One region of the Janthinobacterium sp. 17J80-10 genome, then DNA from elsewhere that is predicted to be linked to it. Evidence: predicted binding sites of a transcription regulator. Region 1 holds the regulator's gene; each other region holds the start of a gene.
What was found. Region 1 encodes LexA, which represses DNA repair genes until DNA is damaged. Its sites were predicted from a motif close to ACTGTATNNNNATACAGT; they were not measured.
Positions count from the first base shown of each region.

Region 1 (6,784 bases):
CTTTTCCAGCAGCGCCGGCGTGGCATAGCGCCCGCCCCTGACAACCTTGCGGATAGCCGCGATCAACTCCTCGGATTCGCTATCCTTCGTCAGGTAGCCGGCAGCCCCCGCCTTCAGCGCACGCACGGCATACTGCTCTTCCGGGTACATCGACAGAATCAGGATGGGCAGTCTGGGTTTTTCCAGTTTCATTTGCCGCACGATATCGAGGCCGCTTTTATTGGGCATGTTAATGTCCAGAAGCACGACATCCCAGTCTTGCTGGCGCAATTTGGCGATCGCGTCGAAACCGTCGCTGGCCTCGCCGGCGACTTCGATATCCTGGCTTTCCTCGATCAGCCGCTTGACCCCGGCGCGAAAAATCTTGTGGTCATCGGCAATCAGCACCTTGATCATTCCTTCTCCTCATTCTTGTCCAGCGGGAAGCGCAGCATTACCCGGGTACCGTGTCCGGGCTCGCCGGTAATTTCCAGCGTGGCGCCGAACTGCCGGGCGCGTTCGGCCATGCCGGTCAAACCGAAGGACTTGCGGTTGTCAGCCGCCGTCCTGTCCAGGCCCTTGCCGTTGTCCTGCACCGAGAGCAGCAGCGCGCCGTCGGCCAGGACTGCATCGATGTCGACCCGTGTGGCTTGCGCGTGCCGCGCAATATTGGTCAGCGCTTCCTGGAAGATGCGGAAGATGGCAATGGCCGCCGCCTCGCCGATTTCAAGCGCCCCCGCGTGCATGGCCAGCGTGCATTCGATGCCCATGCGCTCGCGAAAGCGCCCGGTTTCCCATTCGATCGCGTCGAGCAGACCCAGGTTGTCAAGCACGCCGGGACGCAACTCGGCTGAAATCTTGCGTACTGTATCGATGGCGTCGCGCACCAGTTCCATCATGGTATCGGCGCGCGCCGCCAGCCTGGTTTCTGTCGTGTGCTTTTTCAGCCAGCCGATATCCATCTTCAGGGCGGTGAGCGTGCCGCCCAGGACATCGTGCAGCTCGCGCGCGAGCTGGCTGCGCTGTTCTTCGCGCACTGTCAGCAGATGCTGCGACAACTCGCGCAAGCGCTCCTGCGAGCGCGCGATCTCCTGTTCGCGCAGGCGGGCGTCGGTGACATCGATGCCGACGCCGATCACCGCGGGCCGGCCGCGATACTGGAAGCGCGTGCCCTGCACCTCGATCTCGACCGTGCGGCCCTCCTTGTGCAAGCCCTTGAAGTGGTAAAAAAGGGTCGAGATTTCGCCGGAAATGCGCTTGTCGAGATTGCCCAGCACGGTGGCGCGGTCCTCCGGCGAGATGAAATCGGCCACCGGACCCGGTGCCATTTCCTGTTGCGTGCGGCCGAACATCGCGGCCCAGCGCGGGTTCACGTACTGGAACATGCCATCCTGGATGATGTACAGGCCAACCAGCGATTGTTCCACCAGGCCGCGAAACGGGATTTCCGGCGCCGTGCTGTCGTCAAGGTCGTCGTACACGCCCACCATGCCGATGATATTGTTGGCGATATCGCGCAGCGGCGACGTGGACAGGCTCACCCGCACCGCGCGTCCGGCCTTGGTCATGCGGTCCAGTTCGATGTCGCGCAGCGAATCGCCTGCCACCGAGCGCTGGTACAACTCGCGGCTGGTCTGTTCGCTGGCGGCCGGCACATGCGGCAGCGGCTTGCCGATGACTTCCTCTTCGCGCCAGCCGAAAATGCGTTCGGCGGCATGGTTCCACAGCTTGACGCGGCGCTGCAGGTCCAAGGCGACAAAGGCCACGGGCGCGTCGCGCACCAGCGACCTGAGCATGTCGTTTTCCTCGCGCAGGCGCTGCAGTTCAGATTCCGGTTCGACGGCAGGCGGCGTGGTCAAAGGCGACATGGCAGGCTAAAAAATTAACGATGGCAATCAAGATAACCAAAAGCTGGCGCGCCGTCCATGCCGGCGTGAATGGCATCGATGGACGAAAAAAAGCCGGGCGAACCCGGCTTTTTGATTCAGGCAAGCTGAACAGGCCGATCAGGCGTGCTCGCCAACCACGTTGACCGTGATATCGACAACGACGTCGGTATGCAGTGCAACTGCGACGGCGTGTTCGCCAGCGATCTTCAGCGGGCCTTGCGGCAAGCGGATTTGCGCTTTCTCGACCGGGAAACCTTGCTTGGTCAGGGCTTCGGCGATGTCGTGGTTGGTGACGGAACCGAACAGACGGCCATCGACACCGGACTTTTGCGAAATCTGGACGGTCTGGCCGGCCAGCTTCTCGCCTTGTGCCTGGGATACCGCCAGTTTCTCGGCAGCGGCTTTTTCCAGCTCGGCGCGCTTGGCTTCGAATTCGGCGATCGCGGCCTGGGTAGCACGGCGGGCCTTGCGTTGCGGGATCAGGAAGTTACGGGCGTAACCATCCTTGACCTTGACGACTTCACCGAGGTTGCCGAGATTGACGACTTTTTCCAACAGAATGACTTGCATGTTTTTCTCCTAATTCTCGGTCGTCAATTACGCGTTGTGCAGATCGGTGTACGGCAGCAAGGCGAGGTAGCGTGCGCGCTTGATGGCGGTATCCACCTGGCGCTGATAGTGCGCGCGGGTGCCGGTCAGGCGTGCCGGCATGATCTTGCCGTTTTCCTGGACGAAGTCCTTCAGGGTGTCGACGTCCTTGTAATCCACTTGCTCAACGCCGGCGGCGGTGAAGCGGCAGAATTTCTTGCGCTTGAACAGCGGGTTCTGCTGTTTGCGTTTTTCCTTGAGCTTGCTCTTGTCGAATTTTTTACCGAATGCCATTTTTGGCTCCTAAATCTGTATTGATATCAAGTATGTGAAACACGAGGCTTTTGCTATTACGGTTCTTGCGTGCCAGGAAACCGCCGAACTGGTATGTTTCACCTAGTTCAGCCTGCTTGAATTTTCCCGAAATCTCGCCCGCGGCAAGCGCGGCAATTTCGAATTCAACCAGCCTTTCCACACCTGCTTCCATTTGCCTCGATGTGTGCAGCAATTTGCCATTCACGATCGGGATGCCTGCCGGTGTGTAGCGCATGACGTCGCGCTCGGCAATGCTGGCTTGCAGTTCGAACCGGTTCACGCCCCTTGCTTCGTCAATTACGCGGCAGGCGCTTCGCTGCGATGGCTCTTGGCGGCGTCTTCCTTCTGCACGGCCTTCATCATCGGCGACGGCGTGGTTTCAGCCTTCTTCAGACGCACGGTCAGGTGGCGCAGGACAGCGTCGTTGAACTTGAAGCCGGTTTCGATTTCAGCCAGGGTCTCGGCGTCGCACTCGATGTTCAGGCAAACGTAATGTGCCTTGGCCAGCTTGTCGATCTGGTAAGCCATTTGGCGGCGGCCCCAGTCTTCCACGCGGTGGATCTTGCCGCCGCGGGCGGTAACGATACCTTTGTAGCGCTCGATCATGGCGGGCACTTGCTCGCTTTGATCCGGATGCACGATAAATACGATTTCATAATGACGCATGTAATCTCCTTATGGACAGATTGACGAATTGCCCACCTCGGCGTCAAGACGAGTGTGGGAAGAGGAAAACCCAAGATTTTGCCTTGTATTGAAAGAAAACTCAAGCCTTTCAAGCCCTTACCCAAGTTTCTAAACAGAATTACATGCAAATAAGGCTTGCATTCGCCCGTCCACTGTATAAAAATACAGACTGTTTATCCAAACAGCGCACCTCCCCCCAACATCCGGATTGCCGCCATGCTGAAATTAACCGCACGCCAGGAACAAATCCTCAACCTGATCCGCGAAGCCATTGAAAATACCGGTTTTCCGCCGACCCGCGCCGAAATTGCCGCCGAACTGGGTTTTCGCTCGGCCAATGCCGCCGAGGAGCACTTGCAGGCGCTGGCGCGCAAGGGCGCCATCGAGCTCTCGCCCGGCACTTCGCGCGGCATCCGCCTGCGCGATCAGGGCACGGGCAGCGCTGCCCGGCCGGCACGCAGCCGTCCCGCGCAAATGGCGCTGCCCCACCCGGCACTGATGCAATTGAGCCTGCCCCTGGTCGGCCGCGTCGCCGCAGGCTCGCCGATCCTGGCGCAGGAACACATCGAGAGCACCTACAACGTCGATCCGGCTCTGTTTGCCGCCAAGCCGGATTACCTCCTGAAGGTGCGCGGCATGTCGATGCGCGATGCCGGCATCCTCGACGGCGATTTGCTGGCCGTGAAAAAAATCGATGCCGCCCGCAATGGCCAAATCATCGTGGCCCGGCTGGGCAACGATGTCACTGTCAAGCGCTACCAGAAAACCGGGGCGGTGATTGAACTGCTGCCGGAAAATCCGGATTTCAAGCCGATCCGCGTCAATCCCGACCAGGAAGACTTTGCCCTGGAAGGCCTGGCGGTCGGATTGCTGCGTAACTGGAATTAATATTTGGAATTAAAACACCTGCAAATAGGAACTATTGATTAGATTCAACAGTCCAACCAGCAACGATTCATGATCGTTTTTTAGTGCCGTTCCAGCGATGCAGGCATTTTGCGCTTCCCCTCTCACTTGGCGCGGGATGCCTGCGGATTTCCCAGGGAATCCACGCCGGAGCGGCATATTTTTATCAGGATTTCTTCATTGCCAATATCTGGCGCGCCATGCCGCGCAGGATGTTGACTTCCTCGGTTTCCAGCGCTGTCCGTGAAAATAATCGCTTGATGCGCGGCATCAGCTTCTTGGGGCTGTCCGGGTTGAGAAAATCAATTGCCACCAGTGCCTGCTCGAGGTGGGCATACATGCCCTCGATCTGCTCGACGCTGGCCGCTTCCCCCTTGAAGCCGATGCCGCTTGCCGCCAGCTTGCCGTCGGTGGCCGCCATGCGGCCTTCATAGGCGAGCACCTGTACCGCCTGCGCGAGATTGAGCGAGGAATAATCGGGATTGGCGGGAATGTTGATCAGGACATTACATTTCTCCACCGCTTCGTTCGGCAAACCAAAACGTTCGTTACCAAACAGGAATGCTGCCTGCAAGCCGGCATCACCGGCGAGTTGTTCGGCCAGCGCGCGCGGCGTCACCAGCGGTGGCGAATATTCGCGCAAGCGGGCGCTCACCGCAGCGGCGAAATTGCACCCCGTCAGCGCCTCGTCGATCGAGCCGACGACCCGCGCGCCCTCCAGCACATCCAGGGCGCCGCTGGCAAATGCCACGGCCTCTTCATGCCGGGCAAAGTCGGCGCAGCGCGGATTGACCAGCACCAGGTCGGCAAACCCCATGGTTTTCATGGCCCGCGCGGCAGCACCGATATTGCCGGCACGGCTGGTTTCAACCAGGATAAAACGCAGGCGTTTGAAGAGGAGAGTGTCGGTTTGGGGCAGGTTCATTTAAAATAGCGGTATTACGCGGTGAAAGACAGGCTCAGGCCAGGACGATTCCCGCTTCGCTCATTGTTCAATTTATATGGTTCCCTGATTGCGGTTTGCAAGGGAACCGCCATTTTAACGGAACCTGTATGCATCCCATGCTCAATACGGCGGTGAAGGCCGCCCGCCGCGGCGCCACCGTCATCACTCGCGCCTCTTTCGACGTTGACCGTCTGAAGGTCACCGAGAAGCAGCAAAACGATTTCGTCACTGAAGTCGACCGCGCCGCCGAGCAGGCGATCATCGAGGTACTGCAAACCGCCTATCCCGACCACGCCATCCTGGCCGAAGAGTCCGGCCCGTCGGCCAACCTGCACGACGAAAACGAAAACGTCTGGATCATCGATCCGCTGGACGGCACCACCAATTTCATCCACGGCTTTCCGCAATATTGCATCTCGATCGCCTTGCAGCATCGCGGCCAGATCACCCAGGCCGTGGTGTATGACCCGTGCCGCAACGATTTGTTTACCGCCACCAAGGGTGCCGGCGCCTACCTGAATGAAAAGCGCATCCGCGTGGGCAAGCGCGACAAGATGGCCGATGCCCTGATCGGCACGGGCTTTCCCTATCGTGACATGCAGGGCCTGGAAAATTACATCGACATGTTCCGCGTCATGACGCAGAAATGCGCCGGCCTGCGCCGTCCGGGTGCGGCTGCACTCGACCTGGCCTATGTTGCCTGCGGCTATCTCGACGGTTTCTTTGAAAAAGGCCTGCAACCCTGGGATGTGGCGGCAGGCTCGCTGCTGATTACGGAAGCCGGCGGCATCGTCGGCGACTTCAAGGGCGAATCCGAATACATTTACAAGGGTGACGTACTGGCCGGATCGCCGAAGATTTTCGGCCAGATGGTCAACCTGCTGTCGCCCTACGCCTGACCTCCCCTATCGCCTCCTGCCGGCCGCATCCGCGGAACCTCCGGCAGGCTCAGGCAGCCCGTCCCTGCACCATGCGATTGAAGATGCCGCGTTATTGCGGCTTCGGCAACGACCGCTCGGCCACGCCAGTCCACTGCTCGGACAACTGACAGCAGGTTGCCAGCAGCACCGGGCCAGCTCCGGCAAGTTGGCCTGGGCTTGCAAATGGCCGCCGGCACAGACACATTCGCAGAATCAAATGCGAATGATAATGAGTCTCATTTGAATTTGGTGTTATGATAGATCCCTGAAAGCTGTGCTGATTGCACATCGAAGCATATTTGCAGGCAAGAATCGACCATGAAACGAACAAATGTTACATCGACGCTGGCACAAATGTCCCTGCGCCAACCTTGTCTCATACAAACGGTACAGGCTCCACCGCACGCGCCAGAATGGCTGCGCTGGCTGGAAGAAATTGGCTTCATTGCGGGTGAACAAGTCATGCTGCTGGCGCGCGGCATGCCGGGCGGTGATCCCCTGGTCGTGCGCGTAGGCACATCCACTTTTGCCCTGCGCCTTGCCGAAGCTGCCTG
Region 1 covers NZ_CP035311.1:2,945,362-2,952,145, forward strand. Annotated here, with positions in the region: gene EKL02_RS13205 (response regulator transcription factor) at 1-396, opposite strand, end outside; gene EKL02_RS13210 (PAS domain-containing sensor histidine kinase) at 393-1,847, opposite strand; gene rplI (50S ribosomal protein L9) at 1,986-2,438, opposite strand; gene rpsR (30S ribosomal protein S18) at 2,466-2,750, opposite strand; gene priB (primosomal replication protein N) at 2,737-3,051, opposite strand; gene rpsF (30S ribosomal protein S6) at 3,069-3,437, opposite strand; gene lexA (transcriptional repressor LexA) at 3,675-4,346, shown strand; gene EKL02_RS13240 (RNA methyltransferase) at 4,531-5,289, opposite strand; gene EKL02_RS13245 (inositol monophosphatase family protein) at 5,418-6,209, shown strand; gene EKL02_RS13250 (FeoA family protein) at 6,549-6,784, shown strand, end outside.

Region 2 (6,784 bases), 750 kb from region 1:
AACCAGTGCGGGACTTGCATCTGGTTTTCCATCTGTAAGGCAGGAACTGCCGGCAAATTGCAATTGCGCGGCAGGTCAGGTTTTATATTGATATTCATGGCAATGGCCGATGATGCCCAGATTGGGACAGCGTGTCCCGAGACGTCTACAGAAAATGGGCGGAGCTTGCAGAAGCTGCTCTGATATTGATTATTGGCAAATCAATGAGATGCCCAGGTGCTACTTTTACGTCCATGTACCATACCGAAAGCGGCCTCAATCCGGCGCTGCGCAGCCCGGTCCTCGGCGCAGCCAGCCGCAGCCGGATCGGCGCAGGCGTCTATTTTCTCGGCTTGACCAGTCTCCTGACGGATATTTCGGCGGAAATGGTTGCCAGCATCCTGCCGCTCTACCTGTTTACCGTCCTGCGGCTGTCGCCCTTTGAATTCGGCTTGATCGACGGCCTCTACAACGGCAGCGCCGCCATCGCCAGGCTGGCATCGGCCTATTGGGCCGACCGGCGCGGCAGGCACAAGGCACTGGCCTTCCTCGGTTACCTGCTGTCGGCGCTGGCCAAATTTGCGCTGCTATTCGCCGGCATCGCCGGTTTTGTGTCGGTCGCAGCCGTCCTGCTGGCCGACCGCATCGGCAAGGGCATCCGTACTTCCCCCCGCGACGCGCTGATCGCCAGCCATGCGAATGCCGACACCATCGGTGCGGCGTTTGGCGTGCATCGCGCCATGGATGCCGTGGGGGCAATCATCGGCCCCTTGCTGGCGACCGGGCTGCTGCTATGGCTGCCGCGGCGCTTCGATATCGTATTTTTGGGCAGCCTGAGTTTTGCCGTGCTCGGCTTGCTGGTGTTCGGCTTGTGCGTCCAGGCAGGCAGGGACGGCAGCCGCGCGGCGCCGGGCGAGCGCGAACCGGTCAGCCTGGCGGCGATGCTGGGCGCCATGCGCGCGCCGCGCTTCATGCTGCTGGTGACGGCTGCCAGCCTGCTGTCGCTGTTTACCCTGAGCGACAACATGATTTATCTCGGCTTGCAGCGACAACTCGATTTTGATGCTAGCTATCTGCCGCTGCTGTTCGTCGCCACCGCCTGCGTCTTCATGTGCCTGGCAATCCCGCTGGGGCGGCTGGCCGACCGCTACGGCCATGTGCAGGTTTTTCTGGCGGGCTACCTCATGCTGGGGCTGGTGTATTGCCTGTACGCGGCGCTGCCGGCGGGCGGCAGCATCAAGCTGGTCGTGTGCATCGTGCTGCTGGGCGCCTACTATGCCGCCACCGATGGCATCCTGGCAGCACTGGCGGTAAAGCAGCTGCCCGCCGAAATGCATGCCACCGGCATTGCCTGCATCGGTACCCTGACCAGCCTGGCCCGCATGGGCTCGTCGATCCTGTTTGGCTGGGGCTGGGAAAACCTGGGACAGGAACAGGCAGTCGGCTGGTTCGGCATTGCCATGCTGGCGATGCTTTGCCTGACGGTGCTGGTGGCCCGCAAGCTCGGGCAGGGCGCAAGCGCCGCATGAAATTGCGACGAAGCGGATATCGAATGATGCCTTTGCAATCAATGAAAAAGAAACCATCCCGCGATCCTGTGGCCGTGCTCTTGCGCGCGCTGCGGAGGTGGGCTTTGCGCGGCATGGCGTCCATTGCTGCCGTCGCATTCAGCATGGGGCCAGGCGGCATGGCACATGCGGCGACGCCTGCGGCCGGCAGCGTGAGCGACCTGCGCCCCTATGCCACCCGTCCCGGCTTTGCCCTGGTGCGCAATGCCGGCAAGGATGCGCCGGTGCGCGTCGACATGGTGCGCTTCGATCCGATCAGCAAGAAGATTCTCGAACGGCGCCCCACCACGCTCGCGTGCGAACGCGTGCACCTGGCGCGGCAGAGCATTTTCTGTCTCGGCACGCCGCAGCAAGGCAGCGTCGGTGCCGGTCTGACTTACGCCGTGACCGACTTCAGGCTGGAGACAGTGTTTTCTGGCAAGATGCCGATGGGAATGGCCGTCAGCCGGGCCCGTGTTTCGCCTGACGCCACGCACGCCGGCAGTACCGTGTTTATCGCCGGTCACGCTTATGGCGCGGCCAGTTTTGCCACCCAGGCCCTGGTCATCGATCTGCGGCAACGCAGACTCAGCATGCCGCCGCTGGAAAACTGGAATATCTTTCAAAACAACGTGCAAATCAGTTCCAAGGACATGAATCTCTGGGGCGTGAGTTTCGATCCGCGCAATCCGGACCTGTTTTATGTCACGGCGGCCATCAAGGAAAAGCCTTATCTCGCCAGGGGCAGCATCAGCGCGCGGCGCATCGACTTGCTCCGGCCGGATATCGAATGTCCTTCGGTATCCCCCGATGGCAGCAAGCTGGCATTCAAGAAGCGGCAGGGCAAGACAGGCTGGGCGCCGGCCGTACTGGATCTTGCCAGCGGCAGGGAAACGGTTTTTCAGGAAAGCCGCAGCATCGATGACCAGATCGAGTGGCTGGACAACCATACCCTGGTATATGAATTGAATTCGCCGCGCATGATGGGCGTCAAAACAGACTTGCGGCAAATTGATATAAGGCAGCCGCAAAACTCTTCGCAGCTATGGCTGGAAAATGCAGCTTCGCCTGCTATCCTGCGTTAAACGCTTCATTTAAAAATCCCGCTGTTGCTCAACAAGCGGAATGTTAAATATGGATATTTCGATTTAAATATTTACCCCTTCTTTAACTGTATATATATACAGTACAATGGTGCTCCCTTACCACCACCGGGAGGTCGCCATGTCACTCTGCGCAGCAGGTCCTGCCGCACAAGACTTCATATCCGCCGCATCCTTGTCGCATGCCGTCTGGCGCGCCACGCAAATGGCGACGCACCGTGCCGACGCCGTGGCCAGCGGCCATGCCGCGCTGGACCCCGAGTTGCCTGACGGCGGCTGGCCGAAGTCCGCCCTGATCGAATTGCTGCCGCAGCAGTGCGGCATCGGCGAAATGCGCCTGCTGCGCCCGGCCCTGGCGTCGATCGCGCAAAGCCGCCGCATCGCGCTGGTGCAGCCGCCGCATGCGCCGCAGATCGCCGCCTGGGCAGGCTGGGGCTTGCCGGCTGAGCGGCTGCTGTGGGTGAAGGCCGACCGCAGCGCCGATGCCTTGTGGAGCGTCGAACAAATCCTGCGCAACGGCAGTTGCGGCGCGCTGGTGTTCTGGCAAACGCACATCCGCCCGGAAGCGTTGCGCCGCCTGCATCTGGCGGCACAGGCCGGCGATGCCGTGTTCTGGCTGCTGCGCCCGCTGGCTGGCGCGCAGGATGCCTCGCCCGCGCCATTGCGGCTGGCGTTGCGGCCTGCGCGCGCCGGCATCGACATCCATATCATCAAGCGCCGTGGCCCGGTGCGCGAAGACAGCCTGTTCATCCCGCTTGCGCTGCCTGCTGCGACCATTCCATTCAACCCTTCATCCGTGCGGTCGAGCCATCATGCGCCTGTGGATCGGCATGCACCTGCCGCTATTGCCTCTCGAAACCCTGCGTCCGCGCTGGTCTGAGCCGGGCATGCATGCCGTGCTGGAGCGCGACCGCGTGCTGGCGGCAACGCCCGAAGCCCTGGCGGCGGGTGTGCGTCTGGGCATGCGCCGCGGCGGCGTGCTAGCGATTGCCCCCGGCACAAACCTGCTCGAACGCACTCCCTGCGGCGAGCAGGAAGCCTTGCAAGGCATGGCCCTGGCGCTGCTGCAATACACCCCGCACCTGGCGCTGGCGGACGATGCCGGCCTGCTGCTGGAGGTGGGCGCCAGCCTGCGCCTGTTCGGCGGGCCGCGCGCGATCTGCCGGCGCGCGCGCGATACCGTGGCGGCGCTGGGTTTTACGCCGCACATCGCCATGGCGCCTACTGCCCATGGCGCCTGGCTGCTGGCGCGCGCCGGCGCCCATCACGGCCAGGGCAGGGCGGGCCTGTCCTTGAAAAGTGCCTTGAAAATGGCCAGCCTGTGCCGCACCCTAAATGCCGTGCCGTTCGACCTTTTGCCGGCAGCGCAGGCGCATGCGCAACTGCTGGCCGGCATCGGCTGCGCCACGCTGGGCGACTTGCGCAAGCTGCCGCGCGCGGGCCTGCAGCGGCGTTGCGGCAAGCAGGTTCTGGAGGAACTCGACCAGGCTTATGGCGATGCCGCCGAGCTGTTCGAGTGGATCGAAGCGCCGCCGGCTTTTTCAAGAAGGCTGGAGCTGCCGGACCGTATCGAGCATGCCGAAGGCTTGCTGTTCGGCGCGCGCCGCCTGCTGGCCGAAATGACCGGCTGGCTGGTGGCGCGGCATCTGGCGATCACGCGCTTCACCTTCCTGATCGAACATGAGCGCGGCCGCGCAGCCGTTGCGCCCACGCCGCTTGAAATCCTCCTGGCTGAAGCCGCCTGGCGCGAAGAGCACCTGCTGAAACTGCTGAAGGAAAAGATGGCGCGCCTGGTGCTGGCCGCGCCCGCCATCGCCATGCGCCTGGAAGCAACGCAACTGTCGCCCCTGGCGCCGCCGAGCGATTCGCTGTTTCCAGAGCCTGGCGGCACGCCTGCCGATTACCGCCGCCTGCTGGAATTGCTGGCTGCCCGGCTGGGCGAGGATGCGGTGCTGGCGCCGGCGCCCGTGGCCGACTACCGGCCGGAAGTCGGCAATGCCTGGCAAAGCGCGGCCCGAGGGGTGCTGCGGCAGCGCAAGCCTGCGGAAAGCGCGCCGGATGCCGAGCGGCCCTTCTGGCTGATGGCGGCACCGGTGGCCTTGCTGGTGCGCGAGCACCGGCCTTTCTATGGCTCGCCGCTGACGCTCTTGGCCGGGCCGGAGCGCATCGAATGCGGCTGGTGGGACAGTGCCCTGGCCGTGCGCGACTATTACATCGCCATGGATGCCGAGGCTGCCTGCTACTGGATCTATCGCGAGCGCTTCGACCTCGAGGAACGCTGGTTCCTGCACGGCCTGTTTGCCTGATTCCCTCCCGGATCGAGCACAGCCATGGTGATGCCGCCCATCGTCCCCCAAGCGCCGGCATCGCCCATGCCGCCAGCGCTGCCGGATTATGCCGAACTGCAGTGCGCTTCCAATTTCAGCTTTTTGCGCGGCGCCTCGCACCCGGACGAACTGGTGGCGCGCGCCGCCACCCTGGGGTATACGGCGCTGGCGATTACCGACGAATGTTCGCTGGCCGGCGTGGTGCGCGCCCATGCGGAAGCCAAAAGGCTGGGATTGCACCTGGTCATCGGCAGCCAGTTCACTGTCCACCATGCCGACGGCAGTCCGGCTTGCAGGCTGACCGTGCTGGCGCAAAACCGCGAAGGCTACGGCAACCTGTGCGAGCTGATCACGCTGGCGCGCACCCGCGTTGCCAAGGGCAGCTACCTGCTGACGACGGAGGATTTCAGTGTTCCCGCGCCGCCGCTGGCGCACCTGCGCGGATTGCCCGATTGCCTGGTGTTGCTCGCGCCCGAGCACGGCAGTGCTGCCGAACGCATCGCCGCCCAGGCGGCCTGGGTGAAAGAGACTTTTCCGGGACGCGCCTGGATTGCCCTGACGCTGCTGCATGGCGCACGCGACGCCCGCCACCGCCAGGCAGTCGAAGCGGCGGCGCACGGCTGCGGCCTTGGGCTGGTGGCCACCGGCGACGTCATCATGCATGTACGTTCCCGCAAGCCCCTGCAGGATACGCTGACGGCCATCCGCATCGGCAAGCCGGTCGCCGAGTGCGGCTATGCGCTGGCGCCGAACGCCGAGCAGCACCTGCGCGCGCGCCTGCGCCTGGCCAATATCTATCCGCCGGGGGCGCTGGCGCAAAGCGTCGCGCTGGCCCGCCGCTGCATCTTTTCGCTGGATGAATTGCGCTACGAATACCCGGAAGAAGTGGTGCCGCCGGGAGAAACACCCGCCACCTACCTGCGCCGCCAGACCTGGACCGGCGCGCGCTGGCGCTTTCCCGCAGGGATTCCGGCAACGGTACAGCAGCAGATCGAGCACGAGCTGGCGCTGATTGCCGAGATGGCCTATGAAGCGTACTTCCTGACCGTGTATGACATCGTGCGTTTCGCGCGCAGCCGCCAGATCCTGTGCCAGGGCAGGGGGTCGGCTGCCAACTCGGCCGTGTGCTATTGCCTGGGCATCACGGAAGTGGACCCGGTGCGCGGCAACCTGCTGTTCGAGCGTTTCATTTCCAAGGAGCGCAACGAGCCGCCCGACATCGATGTGGATTTCGAGCACCAGCGCCGCGAAGAAGTCATCCAGTACATCTACAACAAGTATGGCCGCCTGCGCGCGGCACTCACCGGGGTGGTCATCAGCTATCGCCCGCGCAGCGTGCTGCGCGAAGTCGGCAAGGCGCTCGGCGTCGATGCGGCGCTGGTAGACCAGGCCGCGCGCGCGCATCGCTGGTGGGACAGCCGCAAGGACCTGGTCAAGCGCCTGGCGGAATCTGGCATCGACCCGCACTCGGCCATTGCGCATCACTGGAGCACCCTGGCGGAAAAGCTGCTGGGTTTTCCGCGCCACCTGTCGCAGCATCCTGGCGGCTTCGTCATTTCGCGGGGCAAATTGTCGCGCCTGGTGCCGATCGAGAATGCCGCCATGGCGGACAGGAGCGTGGTGCAATGGGACAAGGATGATCTCGATGCGCTGGGGCTGATGAAGGTCGATATCCTCGCGCTTGGCATGCTTTCCATGATCCGCCGTGCATTGGCGATGGTCGCGGCGCGGCGCGGCGAATCCTTCGAGCTGCAGGACATTCCCGCCGAAGACCGGGAAACGTATCGCATGATCTGCCGCGCCGATACGGTAGGCGTATTCCAGATCG
Region 2 covers NZ_CP035311.1:2,192,766-2,199,549, forward strand. Annotated here, with positions in the region: gene EKL02_RS09965 (polysaccharide deacetylase family protein) at 1-38, shown strand, start outside; gene EKL02_RS09970 (MFS transporter) at 234-1,508, shown strand; gene EKL02_RS09975 (hypothetical protein) at 1,550-2,611, shown strand; gene imuA (translesion DNA synthesis-associated protein ImuA) at 2,751-3,509, shown strand; gene EKL02_RS09985 (DNA polymerase Y family protein) at 3,442-4,935, shown strand; gene EKL02_RS09990 (error-prone DNA polymerase) at 4,966-6,784, shown strand, end outside.
Region 2: imuA (translesion DNA synthesis-associated protein ImuA) is a predicted target of LexA. The motif match lies at 2,697-2,714, and genes of this name have one in related genera.

Region 3 (6,784 bases), 1.8 Mb from region 1:
GTGCAGGTGCAAGCCATTCCCGTGATCCTGGCCGGGCGTGACTTGATGGCGGCGGCGCAGACCGGCACCGGCAAGACCGCCGGCTTTGCCTTGCCGCTGCTGCAGCGCCTGACCATGGAAGGCCCGCAAGTGGCCAGCAATTGCGTGCGCGTGCTGGTGCTGGTGCCGACACGCGAACTGGCGGAACAGGTCTACCAGAGTTTTTGTGAATACGGCGCGCATGTGCCCTTGCGCATGGCGGTGGCCTATGGCGGCGTGAGCATCAATCCGCAGATGATGAAACTGCGCAAAGGGCTGGACGTCCTGGTGGCCACGCCCGGGCGCCTGCTCGACCTGTACCGCCAGAACGCCGTCAAGTTCACGCAATTGCAGACGCTGGTGCTGGACGAGGCTGACCGCATGCTCGACCTGGGTTTTTCGCGCGAGCTCAACGCCGTGTTCGAGGCCTTGCCGAAGCGCCGCCAGACCCTGCTTTTTTCGGCGACCTTTTCGGATGCCATCCGCACCATGGCGGCGACGCTGCTGGTGGACCCGGTCAGCGTGGAGGTCAGTCCGCGCAACGCGGCGGCGAAAACCGTCAAGCAATGGCTGGTGCCGGTCGATAAGAAGCGCAAGCCCGAGCTCTTCCTGCACTTGCTGAAGAAAAAGCGCTGGGGCCAGGTGCTGGTCTTCGTCAAGACCCGCAAGGGGGTCGAGCAACTGGTCGATACCCTTGCAGCAAAAGGCGTGAGCGCCGATTCGATCCACGGCGACAAGCCGCAGCCGGCACGCCTGCGCGCCCTGGAACGCTTCAAGGCAGCCGAGGTGCAAGTCCTGGTGGCAACCGATGTGGCCGCGCGCGGGCTTGATATCGACGATTTGCCGCAAGTGGTCAATTTCGACTTGCCCATCGTCGCCGAGGATTACGTGCACCGTATCGGCCGCACCGGCCGCGCCGGCGCCACCGGCGAGGCGGTGTCGTTAGTCTGCGCCGATGAAGTGCAATTGTTGTCGGCAATCGAAACCCTGATCCGCCAGACCCTGGTGCGCATCGACGTGCCGGAGTTCGAGCCGGACCACCGGGTTCCCATGACGGATGGGCGCGGGCAGGTGCTGAAAAAGCCGAAGAAGCCGAAGAAGCCCAAGTTCGGCCCGGGACGCCCGGCGAAGTAACCGCTTACTGATGGCGCATCCGGCAGGCGTTGGGGGCTATTGCCCGCCGCGTGCCTCGGCAAGCGCAATGGTCAGGTGCTGCACCTTCTTTTTCAGCTGGTCGCGCTCTTCAGTCAGTTCGGCGACGGCTTGCGTCAGGCGATGGATTTCGAGCTGATCGGGCGAGGCGTCGTCGGGAGGCGGCTCCGCTGCCGGCTTGGGCGGCAAGCGGGCTTCGCGCACCTGGCGCGCCACCTGGCGCAATTCTTTCTTGCCGCCGGCAACCGCTGCGACCTGCTTTTCCTCGGGCAGGGAAGCGACGGTAGCGGCGGCATTAATCGAAATCATCCCCGACTTGACCGCGCTGACCAGTTCGGGCGTGGCCGTTTTCTGGATTTTCTCGATCTGGCCCAATGTGGCGCTGCTCACCCGCGCCGCCTTTGCCACGACCTCGCGCTTCGTCCATGGCGGGTCCGACACGGGCCTGGCTGTGGTATCGGCGCCGGCAGGCTTGGCCGACGGCGACGGGGTCTGTGCCAGGCGCGCTGCGACGATTTCTTTCTTGCGCAAGGCCAGCACCCCGCGCTGAAAATCCGAGACGCTGCGGCGCCCGAGATGGTTGTCGATCATCCACAGGTGCACATCGTCGATGGATTTGAACGTCTGGTTCTGGATGGTGTTGAAGGGGATGCCGTGTTTCTGGCAAATGCCATAACGGTTGTGGCCATCCACCAGCAGGTCGCCCCACAGCACCAGGGCATCGCGGCACCCTTCGGCGAGCAGGCTGCGCTCCAGCGCGGCGTATTCGTCTTCGGTCAGCGGATCGATGTAGGCACGGAGGTCTTCGTTGATGGTAAGGGTCATGGTGTTGCGTAAATAAATCGGTAGCGGCGTAGTGTACACACGGCTGCGGATTTGCGCCGCATGGCGCACTGGAATTTCAGGCGATGACCTGTTGTTATATACAGTATAATCGGTGGCGTCACGATTTTGCTTGGTTCATCTTACTGCCTTCAAACGATGCATCTGCCGCCTGACGTTCGCCGCATTGCCCATCTCGACATGGATGCCTTTTACGCATCGGTCGAACTCTTGCGCTATCCGGAATTGCGCGGCATGCCGGTCGTCATCGGCGGACGTTCGGTGGACCGGCCCGAAGTGCAGCCGGACGGTACCCGCCGCTTTGCCCGGCTGCGCGACTATGCCGGGCGCGGGGTCGTGACGACCTCGACTTACGAGGCGCGTGCGCTGGGCGTGTTTTCCGCGATGGGGATGATGAAGGCGGCGCAACTGGCGCCAGAGGCCATTATTTTGCCGGTCGATTTCGACGCCTATCGCCATTATTCACGGCTCTTCAAGAAGGCGGTGGCGCAGATTGCGCCGCATATCGAAGATCGCGGCATCGATGAAATCTACATCGACTTGGGCGATATTGCCGAAGACACGCGCGCGCTGGCCTTGCGCATCAAGCAGGCCGTGCGCGAGGCCACAGGCCTGTCTTGTTCGATCGGCGTGGCGCCCAACAAATTGCTGGCCAAGATATGCTCCGACCTCGAAAAACCGGACGGCGTGACCATTCTTTCCCATGCCGATATCCCGGGCCGCATCTGGCCGCTGCCGGTGCGCAAGATCAATGGCATCGGCCCCAAGGCCGGAGAAAAACTTCAGGCGCTCGGCATTGGCACGATCGCCGAACTGGCCCGGGCCGAGCCGGATCTGCTGCAGGCGCATTTTGGCCTCAGCTATGCGCAGTGGCTATGCAAGGTCGCGCAGGGAAGTGACGACAGGCCCGTTGTCACCCGGTCGGAACCGAAATCGATCAGCCGCGAAACCACGTTTGAGCGGGACTTGCATGCCCGTCAGGACCGCGACACCCTCTCGCGCATCTTCACGGAATTGTGCGTGCGGGTAGCCGAGGATTTGCGCCGCAAGAACTACGTCGGCCGCACCATCGGCATCAAGTTGCGCTATGCGGATTTCCGCACCGTGACCCGCGATGTCACCTTGCCCGAGCCGACTGCCGATGCGGCAGGCATTCGCCGCGCGGCCGGCGAGTGCCTGCGCCGGGTGCCGCTGGAGCAGCGCCTGCGGCTTTTTGGCGTGCGGGTGGGGGCGCTTTCCCGGCCGGAGGCAGTCAAGGCAAACGCCGGTATTGTTCAGACGGCGTTTGCTTTCGGCGAGTGAGTTTCTAGCGTTTGACGAACACCAGGTCCCAGACGCCGTGGCCGAGCTTGATGCCGCGCTTCTCGAACTTGGTATTGGGCCGGTAGGCGGGACGTTCGGCGTAATTCCCGGCCGTATTTTGCAAGCTCGGTTCGGCCGACAGCACGTCCAGCATTTGCTCGGCATATTCCTGCCAGTCAGTGGCGCAGTGCAGGTAGCCGCCGGGGGCGATGCGGGACGCGAGCAGATCCACGAAGGGCGGCTGGATCAGGCGGCGCTTGTTGTGGCGCGCCTTGTGCCAGGGGTCGGGGAAAAATACATGCACGCCGGCCAGCGCTGCCGGTGCAATCATGTTGGTAACCACCTCGACTGCATCATGCTGGACGATGCGCAGGTTCTGCAAGCCTTGTTCGCCAATCAGTTTCAGCAGGCTGCCCACGCCTGGGGTATGCACTTCGACACCGATGAAATTTTTCTCCGGCATGCCGGCGGCAATCGTTGCCGTGGTGTCGCCCATGCCGAAACCGATTTCCAGGATGGTGGGGGCGGTGCGGCCGAAGACCATCTCCACATCCAGCAAGGCTTTCTTGTAGGGCAGGCAGAATTGCGGGCCGAATTCTTCCAACGCGCGCGCCTGGCCGGTCGACAGCCGCCCGGCGCGGGTGACAAAGCTGCGGATGCGGCGCTCGGTCGGATCATAGAACAGCGGTTTGCCGTCGGCGTTTTCTGGAAGGTCGGACATGCTGTGGTCGCAAAGGCAAAAATTGGGCGTGATGCCAAGAAAAAGGCACCGGCTTGCGGTGCCTGGAAAGCTGGAGCGGGTGAAGGGAATCGAACCCTCGTCGTAAGCTTGGGAAGCTTCTGCTCTACCATTGAGCTACACCCGCGACAGCCGACATTCTACGCAAGTTTGCAGGAATTCGGCAAATGCCGGGCGCAGACGGCGCATCTATGAAGCAGCCTGATTCATGTCCAGGCGAGCGAGATTGCGGGGCAGCGCTGCGCCGGGGCGCACCGGGTCGTTCTCGATTTCCCGGATGGCTTTGCGGATCGTGGCCACGGTGTCTTCATTCAACAGGACTTCGTAGTGATTCGATTCGATCTCGACCAGGCGCATGTCATCCCTCTGGCGCATGGATGCCAAAGTCACGACGCCATCATTGGCGGTCGCCATGAAGGGTGAATGTCCCTTGACGCTGACAATATTGGTCCACGCGCACGGCGGCTCGAATTGCAGGCTATTGACGATTGGCGCGCCTTTTGGGCGGATATCCTGGAATACTTTGTTGAACGGCATCATATAGGCCAGCACTTCCGCAGCTTCACTCCCGCCATAGGGGGTACTGATCGTGACTGCGCCAAGGATACGTGACTGCAGTTCTTCTGCCAGGTGCAGCGCGTGGATGCCGCCGAGCGAATGTGCTACCAGGAATATGTCATCGATGCCGTCGATTTTCCGGAGCATGTCCTGGTGATTGGCATAAAAGCCATTGTCGCTGTTGTACTCCAGATAAATATGCTTGTGGCGGGACAACTTGCTCGATAGGAAATTGAAGCTTTGCGCCGTGGCCCGATGCCCATGGATGAATACGATATTCATTTTGTTTCCCCTTCCGAAATTTCAGAGTTCGCCGTCAGAGCGCCTTCATGGTGACATGTGAAATGCCGGTGTTGGTTTTTGTAATTTATGCTGCATTGCAGCGTGACGCCAATCACGCTTCTCGATAGCTGTTATACAAGGAATGGATATAAGGCGCTGCTTGATACCCCACATATGCGGAATTTGCATTTCATCAATGCATGCCTTGGCCATCTGCAGATTGAGGAAAAACAAATGACATGTTGCATGGCGGCCGCCGTTCGATATGGGGAAGTGCTAGATTGATGTCTTGATAACTGGTCCATCCTTTTTCATGGAATCAAAGGAGAACAGCATGAGCAATCCCTACCTGGCTACGGCGGCACTGTCTGCAATCTTGCTGGCGGCAGGCTGTGCATCGAACTCGAACTCGAGCTCGAGCGACAGGGTGTCTGCGCAAGCGGCCATGCAGCCTACCCAGGGCCAGAATGCCCGCGGCAATGTCACCTTTACCCAGCAAGGCGAGCAGGTCAGTGTGGTGGCATCGTTCAGCGGCCTGACACCGGGCGGGCATGGCTTCCATATCCATGAAAAAGGCGATTGCAGTGCACCGGACGGCACCAGCGCCGGTGGCCACTTCAATCCGTCTGCCAAGCAGCATGGGCATCCGCAGCAGGATGAACACCATGTGGGCGACTTGCCTATGCTGGAAGCCGACGCCAGCGGCAACGCCAGCCTGACGGTGACCTTGTCCGGCCTGAGTCTGGGCAAGGGCAGCGACAGCATCATTGGCCGTGGCCTGATCGTGCATGCGGCCCCGGATGACTTCAAGACGCAGCCGACCGGTAATTCCGGCGGGCGCATTGCGTGCGGCGTCATTGCGGCGCAGTGAGAAGGGGGCTGTGTGCGGCGGCGCAACCGGCGTCAGGATGTATCTCTTGTAAGCAAATGCGTCATTTGATTGCCGGGCGCGGGCAATCCGATAAAGTGAATCCATCACAACGCTGATTGGAGATCACAATGAAACGCATCCTCTGTACTGCTGCTGCCATCATTCTCGGTACTGCCGCATTTCTCCCGACCCAGGCGCTCGCCCAGGTCGGCGTCAATATCGTGATTGGCAATGCGCCGCCGCCGCCAAGGCATGAAGTCATGCCTGCCCAGCGTCGCGGATATACCTGGGCGCCTGGCTACTGGAACTGGAATGGCAGAAGGCATGTGTGGGTTGATGGCCATTGGGAGCGTACTCGCCCGGGCTATTACTATCAACGCCCGGAATGGCGCCAGGGCCAGGATGGCTGGCATCTGAATCGCGGCGGCTGGCAGCACGGCCCACGCCATGCCGGCCACAACCGCTATGACAACCAGAACCGCTACGACAACCAGAATCGTTACGACCACGCCGACCGCTATGGCAATCGCCGGCCTGGTCCGGCCGACCAGGACCGTGACGGTGTGCCGGACCGTGTGGATCGCGACCGCGATGGCGATGGTGTGGCCAATCGTTATGACAGCCGGCCATACAATCCGCGTCGCGACTGAATTATTGCTTATGCGAAATGGCATGCTGGCAATCGACCTTTTCCTTGCGTTGATGCAAGCATGCCGCCGCTTGGCAAGGCATGATAGCGCTTTCTGGCCAGCATACTGCTGCAGAGAACATGCCTTTGTTCAATCGAATAATCGTCGCATAAAAAATAATCCCGTTCGTTGGAAGTGTGCGGGACAGGAGAAGCAGCACCGTGCCAGCAGGGAAGCGGACAACATCCATCAACATGGTTACAGGGTGGCGTGGATGCTATCCACAGTTTTGCCATGCCGACATCGCAGGCTCCTTGCTGCTGCGCCGGGCCGCCGTTGCGGCGCTGGCGGCGGCGTGCATGGGCGCCAGGGCTGAGCCAGTAGAATCCG
Region 3 covers NZ_CP035311.1:1,100,099-1,106,882, forward strand. Annotated here, with positions in the region: gene EKL02_RS04935 (DEAD/DEAH box helicase) at 1-1,152, shown strand, start outside; gene EKL02_RS04940 (hypothetical protein) at 1,189-1,995, opposite strand; gene dinB (DNA polymerase IV) at 2,152-3,315, shown strand; gene trmB (tRNA (guanosine(46)-N7)-methyltransferase TrmB) at 3,320-4,036, opposite strand; tRNA gene EKL02_RS04955 (tRNA-Gly) at 4,108-4,181, opposite strand; gene EKL02_RS04960 (alpha/beta hydrolase) at 4,244-4,894, opposite strand; gene EKL02_RS04965 (superoxide dismutase family protein) at 5,229-5,765, shown strand; gene EKL02_RS04970 (YXWGXW repeat-containing protein) at 5,894-6,415, shown strand; gene EKL02_RS04975 (hypothetical protein) at 6,417-6,650, opposite strand; gene EKL02_RS04980 (TonB-dependent receptor) at 6,754-6,784, shown strand, end outside.
Region 3: dinB (DNA polymerase IV) is a predicted target of LexA. The motif match lies at 2,083-2,100, and genes of this name have one in related genera.